Regions from separate parts of the Streptomyces sp. NPDC003456 genome, predicted to be linked through region 2. Evidence: riboswitches for the same ligand, from Rfam matches in the RefSeq annotation. Region 2 holds a riboswitch; each other region holds the start of a gene.
What was found. A riboswitch is a leader RNA that binds a small molecule or an ion and turns the genes downstream of it on or off. The one in region 2 is predicted to bind cyclic di-AMP.

Region 1 (3,264 bases), on a different contig from region 2:
CCCCACGGCTCCCAGGGCGACATCGTGCGCGTCCATCCCGGGGAGGAGTGGCTGCACGTGCTGCGGGGCCGGCTGCGGCTGCGCCTCGCGGACACCGTGCACCGCCTGGGGCCCGGCGACAGCGCCCACTTCGACTCGCTGACCCCGCACCGCATCGCCGCCGAGGACCACGACGGCGTCGATCTGCTCTTCGTCCACACCCTGCTGCAGAGCCCGACGGCCGCCCTGTGCCTGGGCCCCAACCCTGGAGACCTGACATGAGCGACTTCGAGGAGAAGTTCCCCCGGGCCCTGTGGGTGCGCCTGCTGGTCTACCTCATCCTCGGGCACGTCTTCGCCGCGTTCATCTACCTGCTGTTCGAGGTCGGGGCCAAGTAGGCCCGGTCCGGGGCCTCAGTCCAGGAGCCGCTCGCGCAGCCGCTCCCGGGTCCGCGGGGTGAGCCCGAGGCCCTGTTCCAGATAGGCGTCGACGCCGCCCCAGGTCTCCTCGATGGTCGTGAAGGCGGCCGTCAGGTACTCGGCGCGGGCGTCGAAGAGGGGGCTGAGCAGCTCCATGACCTCGGGGGAGTAGGCCGAGGCGTGCGAGCTGCTGCGGTGGACCTTGTAGCGGCGGTGCTTGGCGTTCGACTTCAGGTAGTCGTCGACGATCGCCTCCCGCTCGACGCCCACCGCCAGCAGCGTCACCGCCACCGACAGGCCCGCGCGGTCCTTGCCCGCCGCGCAGTGCATGAGTGCGGGCACGCTGTCCTCGGCCAGGGCGTGCAGCACGCGCGAGTGCTCGGCGGTGCGGTCCTTGATGATCGACCGGTACGAGGCGATCATCCGGGCCGCGCCCTTGCCGTCGGCGAGGATCGCGCGCAGCTGGTCCAGGTCGCCGTCGCGGACCATCCTCCAGAACTCGGCGCCGTCGGCCGGGTCGCTCAGGGGCAGGTTCACGTTGCGCACGCCCGGCAGCGTGACGTCCGGCCCTTCGAGCTTCTGGTCGGCCGCGTTGCGGAAGTCGAAGATCGTGTGCAGGCCCAGGGCCGTCAGGAAGGCGGCGTCCTCGCCGGTCGCGTGGGCGAGGTGGCCGCTGCGGAACAGCACGCCCTGGCGCACCCGCCGGCCGTCCACGGTCGGCAGTCCGCCGACATCGCGGAAGTTGCGCACTCCGGTCAGCTCCGGCTCGGTCGACGGGACCTGCTGCGTCACGAGGGCTCCTCCCCATCGGTGCCGCCGCCGCGGCTCGCCGGCGGGCACGACTCGACGATACGACATGCCTGCCTGGGGCAACGAGGTCGTCCACAGGCGCTGTCCCAGGTCCTGCGGGTGTGCGCCTCGGGCGCCACCGGACCGCTCGAACCGGCTCGCCGTCCGGCAGGGCGCCATCCGGATCCACTCCGCGCGCGTGGGGGCCGCCCGCGTCATCGGGGCGTGCTCTTGAGCGGACTGAAGCAGGAGCAAGCGTGCCAATGCCGTGAAACGGGCGAATTTCCCGCCGCTTCGTCCTGTTGCTGCGTCGCCCACCTTGAGGAGAAGTGGCCGTTCTGTCCGAATGAGGCGCTTAGGCCGCTTCGCCATAACGTGCCCCGGTCGTAAAGGAGATGGGGAGGAGTCGCGTGACCATCGTCATATCCGTGACGATGCGTTGTCGCCATGTGCACGTAATTCGGGCGAACAGCAGGGGTGTTGAGGAAAGGGAAAGATCGGAAATCCACGCTCGGTGACGGGGAATGCGCGGGCGTCCCACAAAAAACACCGTCACCCGCAACCGCAAGCTTGTCCCTTCGCGTCCCGGTCGCTTACGTTCCACACCGATCCGGACGGACGCCTAATCCTGCCGCCGCCCGGAGCCCGCACACACTGACCCGACGCACGGCAGGAGCGGGGGACCCACAGGTACCACGCCTGTTCCGGTTCCCGGAACGGCTTGGGGTTAAGCCGCGCCTCGGCGCGGCCGGGCATCTCCAGCCCGCACCCGACAGCTCACCTCGCAGGCGACGGAGAGGAATTCGCCATGCCCGCGAAGGGTAAGCACCGCCGTCCCAAGACCCAGCGTTTCACCCGTTCCATCGCCGTCGCCGGTACCGGTGGCGCCGCTCTCGCACTGCCGCTCATGGGGGCCGCCGGCGCCCACGCCGCCACCCCGCAGACGGCTCCGGAGAAGGCGGTCCAGTCCGCTCCGGCCGCGGAGAAGAAGACCGCCGACAAGGCCGCCGGCACCCGCACGTACACCGTGAAGGCCGGCGACTACCTCGCGAAGATCGCCGACGACCAGCACGTCAGCGGTGGCTGGAAGAAGCTCTACGCGGACAACCGCGACGCCGTCGGCGACGACCCGTCGCTGATCCACCCGGGCCTGAAGCTCTCGATCGGCAAGAAGGCCGCCGCGGGTCAGGCCCCGGCGAAGCCCGCGCCGAAGGCCCCCGCCGAGAAGCCGGCGAAGAAGTCGTCCACCCGGTCGTCCGCGGACTCCGCCCCCAAGGCGGACACCGCCGCCAAGCCCGCAGCCGCCAAGCCCGCCGCCCAGAGCAACGCCTCCGGCTTCGCCGCGCCGGTGGACGGCGCCACCGTCGGCACGCCCTACCGGATGTCCGGCAGCATGTGGTCCAGCGGCTACCACACCGGTGTCGACTTCGTCGTCCCGACCGGCACCTCCCTCAAGGCCGTCGGCGCGGGCACGGTCGTCTCCGCCGGCTGGGGCGGCGCGTACGGCAACCAGGTCGTCATCAAGCTCAGCGACGGCAACTACGCCCAGTACGCCCACCTGTCGCAGCTGTCCGTCTCGGCCGGCCAGACCGTCACCGCCGGGCAGCAGATAGGCCTGTCGGGCGCCACCGGCAACGTCACCGGGCCGCACCTGCACTTCGAGATCCGCACCACGCCGGACTACGGCTCGGACGTGGACCCGGTCGCCTACCTGCGCTCGCACGGCGTCTCCGTCGGCTGACCCGCCTCACCACCTGCCTGACACGCCGTCGAAGGCCGGACCCCGTTCCCCGGGTCCGGCCTTCGGTGTGTTCCGAGTTCCAGGCGCAACGCCCGCGGGGGCCTGCGTGTTCCGGAGTTGGCGAACCCTTGGTAAGTGGCCTTTCTCACCGTCCGTCAAGCCTTGCCTACGGTCGCGTAGGTCACATTCGAGGGTGAATCATGAACGGCTGTGGCAGACGATTCGAAGAGTGACAGCAAAGCAGTGATCGGGTCGTACGTGGCGCTGGGGGACAGCTTCACCGAGGGGGTCGGCGACCCCGGTCCCGACGGGGCGTTCGTCGGCTGGGCCGACCGG
Region 2 (3,264 bases):
TCACGGCGCCGCGAGGGTCACTGCTGTCTTGCGAAAGGTCTCCGTATGCTCTCCGGGAACGGTCGTCACCGTCGCCCCCGCCAGGCTCCGGCTCTCCTCGTCGCGGCCGGAGTGACCGGCTCCGCCATCGCGATCCCGCTCCTCGGGGCGTCCGGTGCCAGCGCTGCCGACGGCACCACCTGGGACCGGATCGCGGACTGCGAGACCGGCGGGGCCTGGAGCCAGAACAGCGGCAACGGCTACTTCGGCGGCCTCGCACTGTCCCAGGAGGACTGGGAGAGCTACGGCGGGCTCGACCACGCCCCGAGCGCCGACCTGGCCAGCCGCTCGCAGCAGATAGCCGTCGCCGAGAGAATCCTCGCCGACCAGGGGGCCGGCGCCTGGCACACCTGCGGGCTCCTCTCCGGTCTGGAGAAGGGCTCGTCCGGCGAGTCCGACTCGTCCGATGAATCCGCTCCGACTGATTCGCGCGGATTGCTCGACTCACCCCAATCGTCCAGGTCTTCCGCCACGCCCTCCCCGTCGGCGACGTCCCCGTCCTCTTCTCCGTCCGGCGCGGCGTCGTCTGACGCGCCGTCGGCATCTCCGGATGAAACAGCCAATTCCGACAAGTCGCCCGGCTCGCGTGCCGCCGGCAAGGGCTCCGGCGGCTCGAAGTCGGCCACGCCCGAGAGTGCCCCCTCCGGCAAGTCCCGTCCGAGCGCCGAGTCTTCGGCCGCGGCCGACACCGGCTCCGGCCGGCACCGCGGCCCCAGCGCCGACGAGAGCGCCGAGTCCGCGGACGGCCATGCGGGAGGGTCCTCGGGCCGGCACGCCTCGCGCGGCGAGGAGGCGTCCGAAGAGCAGTCCGAGGGCGCCTACATCGTCGGCGTCGGGGACAGCCTCTGGTCCATCGCCGACTCCCTCCGGATCGACGGCGGATGGGACGAGTTCTACGACGGCGACGAGAAGGGGGCCGAGAGCGAACCGGACCTCGTTCTGCCCGGTCAGACGCTCACGGCGGAGGACGAAACGGACGGGAAGTAGCCGTTCGGGCAGTGCGGGAACGGCGGCGGAAGTCGCCCCGAAATGCCGCGAGTTCACGCCATGTTTCGCGGCCTATGTCCCGTATCGGCACGGTGAGAGATAGATCTCAGAAGCCCTGATCGTCTTTGAAATTCCGGCGATCGCCTGTCTACGGTCGTGACCGCTCGTCACCGCGAGCCCCGGCTGCCGCAACGCCGAATCCTGCCAGCGGCCGCACGGGAACAGTCGTCGCGTCAAGCGCCGTAGGCAGGAGCGGGGGACCCAAGGTAGGTGCCCGACCGGTTCGTCGAGCCGGAAGGGCTAGGGGTGGAGCCGCGTCCCGTGAGGGACGTGGCCGGGCAACTCAACCGGCCCGAACCCGACAGCTCACCTCGCAGGCGTCGGTGAGGGGATCCATCCATGCTGTTTTCCGGCAAGGGCAAGCACCGTCGTCCGTCCAAGGCCACCCGCGCCATCGCCGTCGCCGGTGTCGCCTCCGCCGCCGTCGCCGCTCCGCTGATGGCGGCCGGCAACGCCTCCGCCGCCACCGCCTCCGAGTGGGAGGCCGTCGCCCAGTGCGAGTCCGGCGGCAACTGGTCCATCAACACCGGCAACGGTTACTACGGCGGTCTGCAGTTCTCCGCCTCCACCTGGGCCGGCTACGGCGGCACCAAGTACGCCTCCACCGCCGACCAGGCCACCAAGGCGCAGCAGATCGAGATCGCCGAGAAGGTCCTCGCCGGCCAGGGCAAGGGCGCCTGGCCCGTCTGCGGCAAGGGCCTGTCGAGCGCCGCCTACACCGGCGGCGGTTCCACCGGCGACTTGGGCAGCTCCGCCGGCACCTCGCAGCAGAGCCAGCAGAGCCAGCAGAGCACCGAGTCCCGCGAGACCCAGCCGCAGCCGGCCTCCCGCTCCGACGAGCGCCCGGCCGCCAAGAAGACCGTCACCACCCCGACCGGCAAGAAGGTCAAGAAGGGCGACGGCGAGTACAAGGTCGTCAAGGGCGACACCCTCAGCTCCATCGCCGCCGAGGAGAAGGTCAAGGGCGGCTGGGAGAAGCTGTTCCAGCTGAACAAGGACATCGTCGAGGACGCCAACCTCATCTACCCGGGCCAGCAGCTGCACCTGAAGTAAGCAGCAGCGCCCGACCGCCGCAGGGCGGTCCGCACCGCGCTCACTTGCGGTCCGGCCGTCCGGCGGCCCCGCCCTCGCGGGAGGCCCCGCCCTGACAGGCGGCCCCCCGCCCGACGGCGGCCCCCGTCCCCACGGACACCCCGCCCCGGTGCGTGTACCCCCCGTACGCGCCGGGGCGGGGTCATGTCCGGCCCCGGCCGCGGCGGCGGAGTTTCGGCCGGTCTGGGCGAACCTGCTTTGTTCCGTTCGGAAACAATTTACTCTCGGTTCTGTCCATGGGGTGGGCGACCCGGTGGCCGATCGCCCGGAGCCGGTTAGGCTCATGTCGCGAGCCACCACGGCCCGCACCCCGCCGGGTCCACGCGACCCGCGTCACCGCGTCACATAAGAAGGAGATGCTCGTGCCGTCCATCGACGTCGTCGTAGCCCGGGAAATCCTGGACTCCCGAGGCAACCCCACGGTCGAGGTCGAGGTCGGCCTCGACGACGGCAGCACCGGTCGTGCCGCCGTCCCGTCCGGCGCCTCCACGGGCGCCTTCGAGGCCATCGAGCTCCGCGACGGCGACTCGAACCGCTACCTCGGCAAGGGTGTGGAGAAGGCCGTCCTCGCGGTCATCGAGCAGATCGGCCCGGAGCTGGTCGGCTACGACGCCACCGAGCAGCGCCTGATCGACCAGGCGATGTTCGACCTGGACGCCACCGACAACAAGGGCTCGCTGGGCGCCAACGCCATCCTCGGCGTCTCGCTCGCCGTCGCCCACGCCGCCTCCGAGGCCAGCGACCTGCCGCTGTTCCGCTACCTGGGCGGCCCCAACGCGCACCTGCTGCCGGTGCCGATGATGAACATCCTGAACGGCGGCTCGCACGCCGACTCCAACGTGGACATCCAGGAGTTCATGATCGCCCCGATCGGCGCGGAGTCCTTCTCCGAGGCCCTGCGCTGGGGCGCCGAGGTCTACCACACGCTGAAGAAGGTCCTGAAGAGCAAGGGCCTGGCCACCGGCCTCGGCGACGAGGGCGGCTTCGCCCCGAACCTCGGCTCCAACCGCGAAGCCCTCGACCTCATCCTCGAGGCGATCAACGAGGCCGGCTACACCCCCGGCGAGCAGATCGCCCTGGCCCTCG
Region 3 (3,264 bases), on a different contig from region 2:
CGGTCCCTCGGGTAGGTAACGGAGCATGTTGTTGCCAACCGGTGCAGAGGCCTTCAACCGGGCAATCGGTGTCCGCAGCACGATGAAACGAAGGGGTGCACTGTCCGTATTCTCTGATCATGGCCGCACCCCTCGCTTATTCACTCATCGCCACCGATCTGGACGGGACGCTGCTGCGCGGCGACGACACCCTGTCCGACCGGTCTCTTGCCGTGCTCGCGCGGGTGGCGGACGCCGGCGCCCAGCACCTCGTGGTGACGGGCCGCCCGGCGCCCAGAGTGCGGCCCCTCCTGGACGACCTGCGCTGCACGGGGCTCGCGGTGTGCGGACAGGGCGCGCAGGTGTACGACGCCGGCGCGGACCGGCTGCTGTGGTCCATCACGCTGGACCGGGAGCTGGCGGAGACCGCCCTGGGCAAGATCGAGGCCGAGGTGGGCCAGGTGTACGCGGCGGTCGACCAGGACGGTGTGGACGGCCTGACGCTCATCGAGCCGGGCTACCTCATGCCGCACCCGACCCTGCCCGCGGTCCGCGTCGAGCGGCGCGACGACCTGTGGTGCGCGCCGATCAGCAAGGTGCTGCTGCGCCACCCCTACCTGTCGGACGACGAACTGGCGGCGACGGCCCGTTCGGTGGTCGGCTCACTGGCGACGGTCACGATGTCCGGGCCGGGCACGGTGGAGCTGCAGCCGTGCGGGGTGACCAAGGCGACGGGCCTGGCGCTGGCGGCGGAGCACCTGGGGCTGCGGCCCGAGGACACCCTGGCCTTCGGTGACATGCCCAACGACATCCCGATGTTCGACTGGGCCGCGCGCGGGGTGGCGATGGCCAACGCCCACCCCGAGCTGAAGGCGGTGGCCGACGAGGTGACCCTGTCGAACGAGGACGACGGCATCGCCGTCGTCCTCGAGCGACTGCTGGGCGGGGCGGCTCAGTACGGGCCGTTGACGTTGTCGATCGAGCCGTAGCGGTCGGCCGCGTAGTTGCAGGCCGCCGTGATGTTGGCGACCGGGTCGTACGGGTCGAAGGGGGTTCCGTCCACGTGGTAGGCGGCGAAGGTCGGGTCGATGACCTGGAGCAGCCCCTTGGACGGGGTGCCCTTGGCCGCGTTCGAGTCCCAGTTGTTGATCGCCAGGGGGTTGCCGGAGGACTCGCGCATGATGTTGCGGTGGATGCCGTCGTAGGTGCCCGGGATCCCCTTCTGCGCCATGATGTCCAGCGCCTCGCGGATCCAGCCGTCCAGGTTGTCCGCGTAGGTCTTCGCGGAGGCCTGGGTGGCCTGGGCGACACCGCCGGCGGGCTTCACCGCGGGCGCGGCGGCCGGCTTCACGGCGGGCTTCTCGGCGGGCGCCGACGACGGGGCCGCCTTCTTCCCGGGGGTGGTGGCCTCGGCGCCCTTCACCTTCAGCTTCAGACCCGGGTGGATCAGCTTCGGGTTGTCGCCGACGGCCGCGCGGTTGTCCTTGTACAGCTGCTTCCAGCCGCCGGAGACGTCGTGGGTGTCGGCGATGCGGTAGAGCGTGTCGCCCTTGGCGACGGTGTACGTCAGCGACTTCGCGGGCTGGGCGGCCTGCGGCAGGACGTGCGCGGCGGGCGCGCTCTGCGGCTCGGCGGCGACGGCGTGGGCCGCGCCGAGGAGCGGCAGGGTCAGGGCCGCCCCGCCGGTGCCGGCTGCGACGACACCACGGGTGATCGGGTTCATGCGGGCGCGACGGTGCTTGCCTCGTCCGGGCATGGCGATGTTCCTCTCCGGCGCCTGCGAGGTGAGCTGTCGGGTTCGGGCCGGGAGGTGCCCGGCCGCGTGCGGCACCGTGTGCCGTGCGCGGCTTCACCCCGAGCCGTTCCGCGGTGCGGACCGGCGACGTACCTGGGTCCCCCGCTCCTGCCCTGCGTGAGTGAGTCGGTTGATGGGTGTCCGGGCGGTGGCAGGATTCGGCGTCCGCCGGACAGGGCGGGAACGTATGCGAGAGCACATGTCGGGAACAAGCACCGGAGTCACATATGACGCTTGTTGACCTTGGTCGACCGGTATGGGGCAGCTTGATCCTTTGCATTGGCCAAGGCTCAACTCGCGTGCCGGGAAAGGGCGTAGGAGCGGCGGTCTGCCACGGGCCGTGAAAGGGTGGGCGTGATTCAACTCACTGATCACGCCTGGTGGAGCAAATTCCGCAAACGGCGATTCGCTTACTCATAAGGGCAAATCAGGCATAGGTCACTACCTCCGGGTAAGGCGATAAATGTCTGCTCATATGACCTGATCGAAAACATTGCGGTCGTGATCGGATACCACCCGGCCTGTAACCATGGGCGCTGGCGGTGATCGAAACGTGACCGGATACGCTGACTCGAGTGAGGGCAGCGACCTATCGACAATCCGCGTAAGCACCGGCAGACACCAGCAGACAGGAGACCCCTCGTGACCGACGTCGGGCCGTTCGGGCTGAGCGTGCGGGACCAGGCTCTGGAAGCCGATGTCCAGGCCGGACTGACGGCTGTCGAGGAAGGCTTGCTCGAGGCCACCAAGAGCGAGGTGCCCTTCATCACGGAGGCCGCCCAGCACTTGGTGCGCGCCGGCGGCAAGCGGTTCAGGCCGCTGCTCGTGATGCTCGCCGCCCAGTTCGGCGACCGGTACGCGCCGGGGATCGTGCCCTCGGCCGTCGTCGTGGAGCTGACCCACCTCGCCACGCTGTACCACGACGACGTGATGGACGAGGCCGCCGTGCGCCGCGGCGTCGCGAGCGCGAACACCCGCTGGGGCAACTCCGTCGCGGTCCTCACCGGCGACTTCCTCTTCGCCCGCGCCTCGCACATCCTGGCCGACCTCGGCCCGGAGGCCGTGCGGGTGCAGGCCGAGGCGTTCGAACGGCTGGTGACCGGCCAGATCCTGGAGACCGCCGGACCGCAGGACGGCCGCGATCCCGTCGAGCACTACCTCGACGTGCTGGGCGGCAAGACCGGCTCGCTCGTCGCCGTCTCGTGCCGGTTCGGCGCGATGATGTCCGGCGCCGACGAGGGGGTCGTGCACGTCCTGACCCAGTACGGCGAGCGGCTCGGTGTCGCCTTCCAGCTCGCGGACGACGTCCTGGACATCGCCTCCGACTCCCACGAGTCCGGCAAGACCCCCGGCACCGACCTGCGCGAGGGCATCCCCACCCTGCCGGTGCTCCGGCTGCGCGAGCGGGCCGCCCGGCTCGGCCTCGCCGAGGACGTCGCCCTGTGCGAACTGCTCGACTCCGACCTCACCGACGACGCCCGGCACGCCGA

Region 1: linked by a shared signal. The riboswitch ahead of ACFYWG_RS04955 (peptidoglycan DD-metalloendopeptidase family protein) and the one ahead of ACFYWG_RS29165 (transglycosylase family protein) in region 2 are both predicted to bind cyclic di-AMP.
Region 3: linked by a shared signal. The riboswitch ahead of ACFYWG_RS32365 (transglycosylase SLT domain-containing protein) and the one ahead of ACFYWG_RS29165 (transglycosylase family protein) in region 2 are both predicted to bind cyclic di-AMP.

The regions. Positions count from the first base shown of each region.
Region 1 covers NZ_JBIAOK010000001.1:1,193,956-1,197,219, reverse strand. Annotated here, with positions in the region: gene ACFYWG_RS04970 (helix-turn-helix domain-containing protein) at 1-261, shown strand, start outside; gene ACFYWG_RS04965 (DUF6126 family protein) at 258-377, shown strand; gene ACFYWG_RS04960 (tyrosine-protein phosphatase) at 393-1,190, opposite strand; cyclic di-AMP (ydaO/yuaA leader) riboswitch at 1,835-1,991, shown strand; gene ACFYWG_RS04955 (peptidoglycan DD-metalloendopeptidase family protein) at 1,996-2,928, shown strand; gene ACFYWG_RS04950 (SGNH/GDSL hydrolase family protein) at 3,172-3,264, shown strand, end outside.
Region 2 covers NZ_JBIAOK010000007.1:388,102-391,365, forward strand. Annotated here, with positions in the region: gene ACFYWG_RS29160 (transglycosylase family protein) at 46-1,026, shown strand; cyclic di-AMP (ydaO/yuaA leader) riboswitch at 1,255-1,421, shown strand; gene ACFYWG_RS29165 (transglycosylase family protein) at 1,426-2,139, shown strand; gene eno (phosphopyruvate hydratase) at 2,541-3,264, shown strand, end outside.
Region 3 covers NZ_JBIAOK010000010.1:12,987-16,250, reverse strand. Annotated here, with positions in the region: gene ACFYWG_RS32370 (HAD family hydrolase) at 120-968, shown strand; gene ACFYWG_RS32365 (transglycosylase SLT domain-containing protein) at 932-1,735, opposite strand; cyclic di-AMP (ydaO/yuaA leader) riboswitch at 1,739-1,908, opposite strand; gene ACFYWG_RS32360 (polyprenyl synthetase family protein) at 2,417-3,264, shown strand, end outside.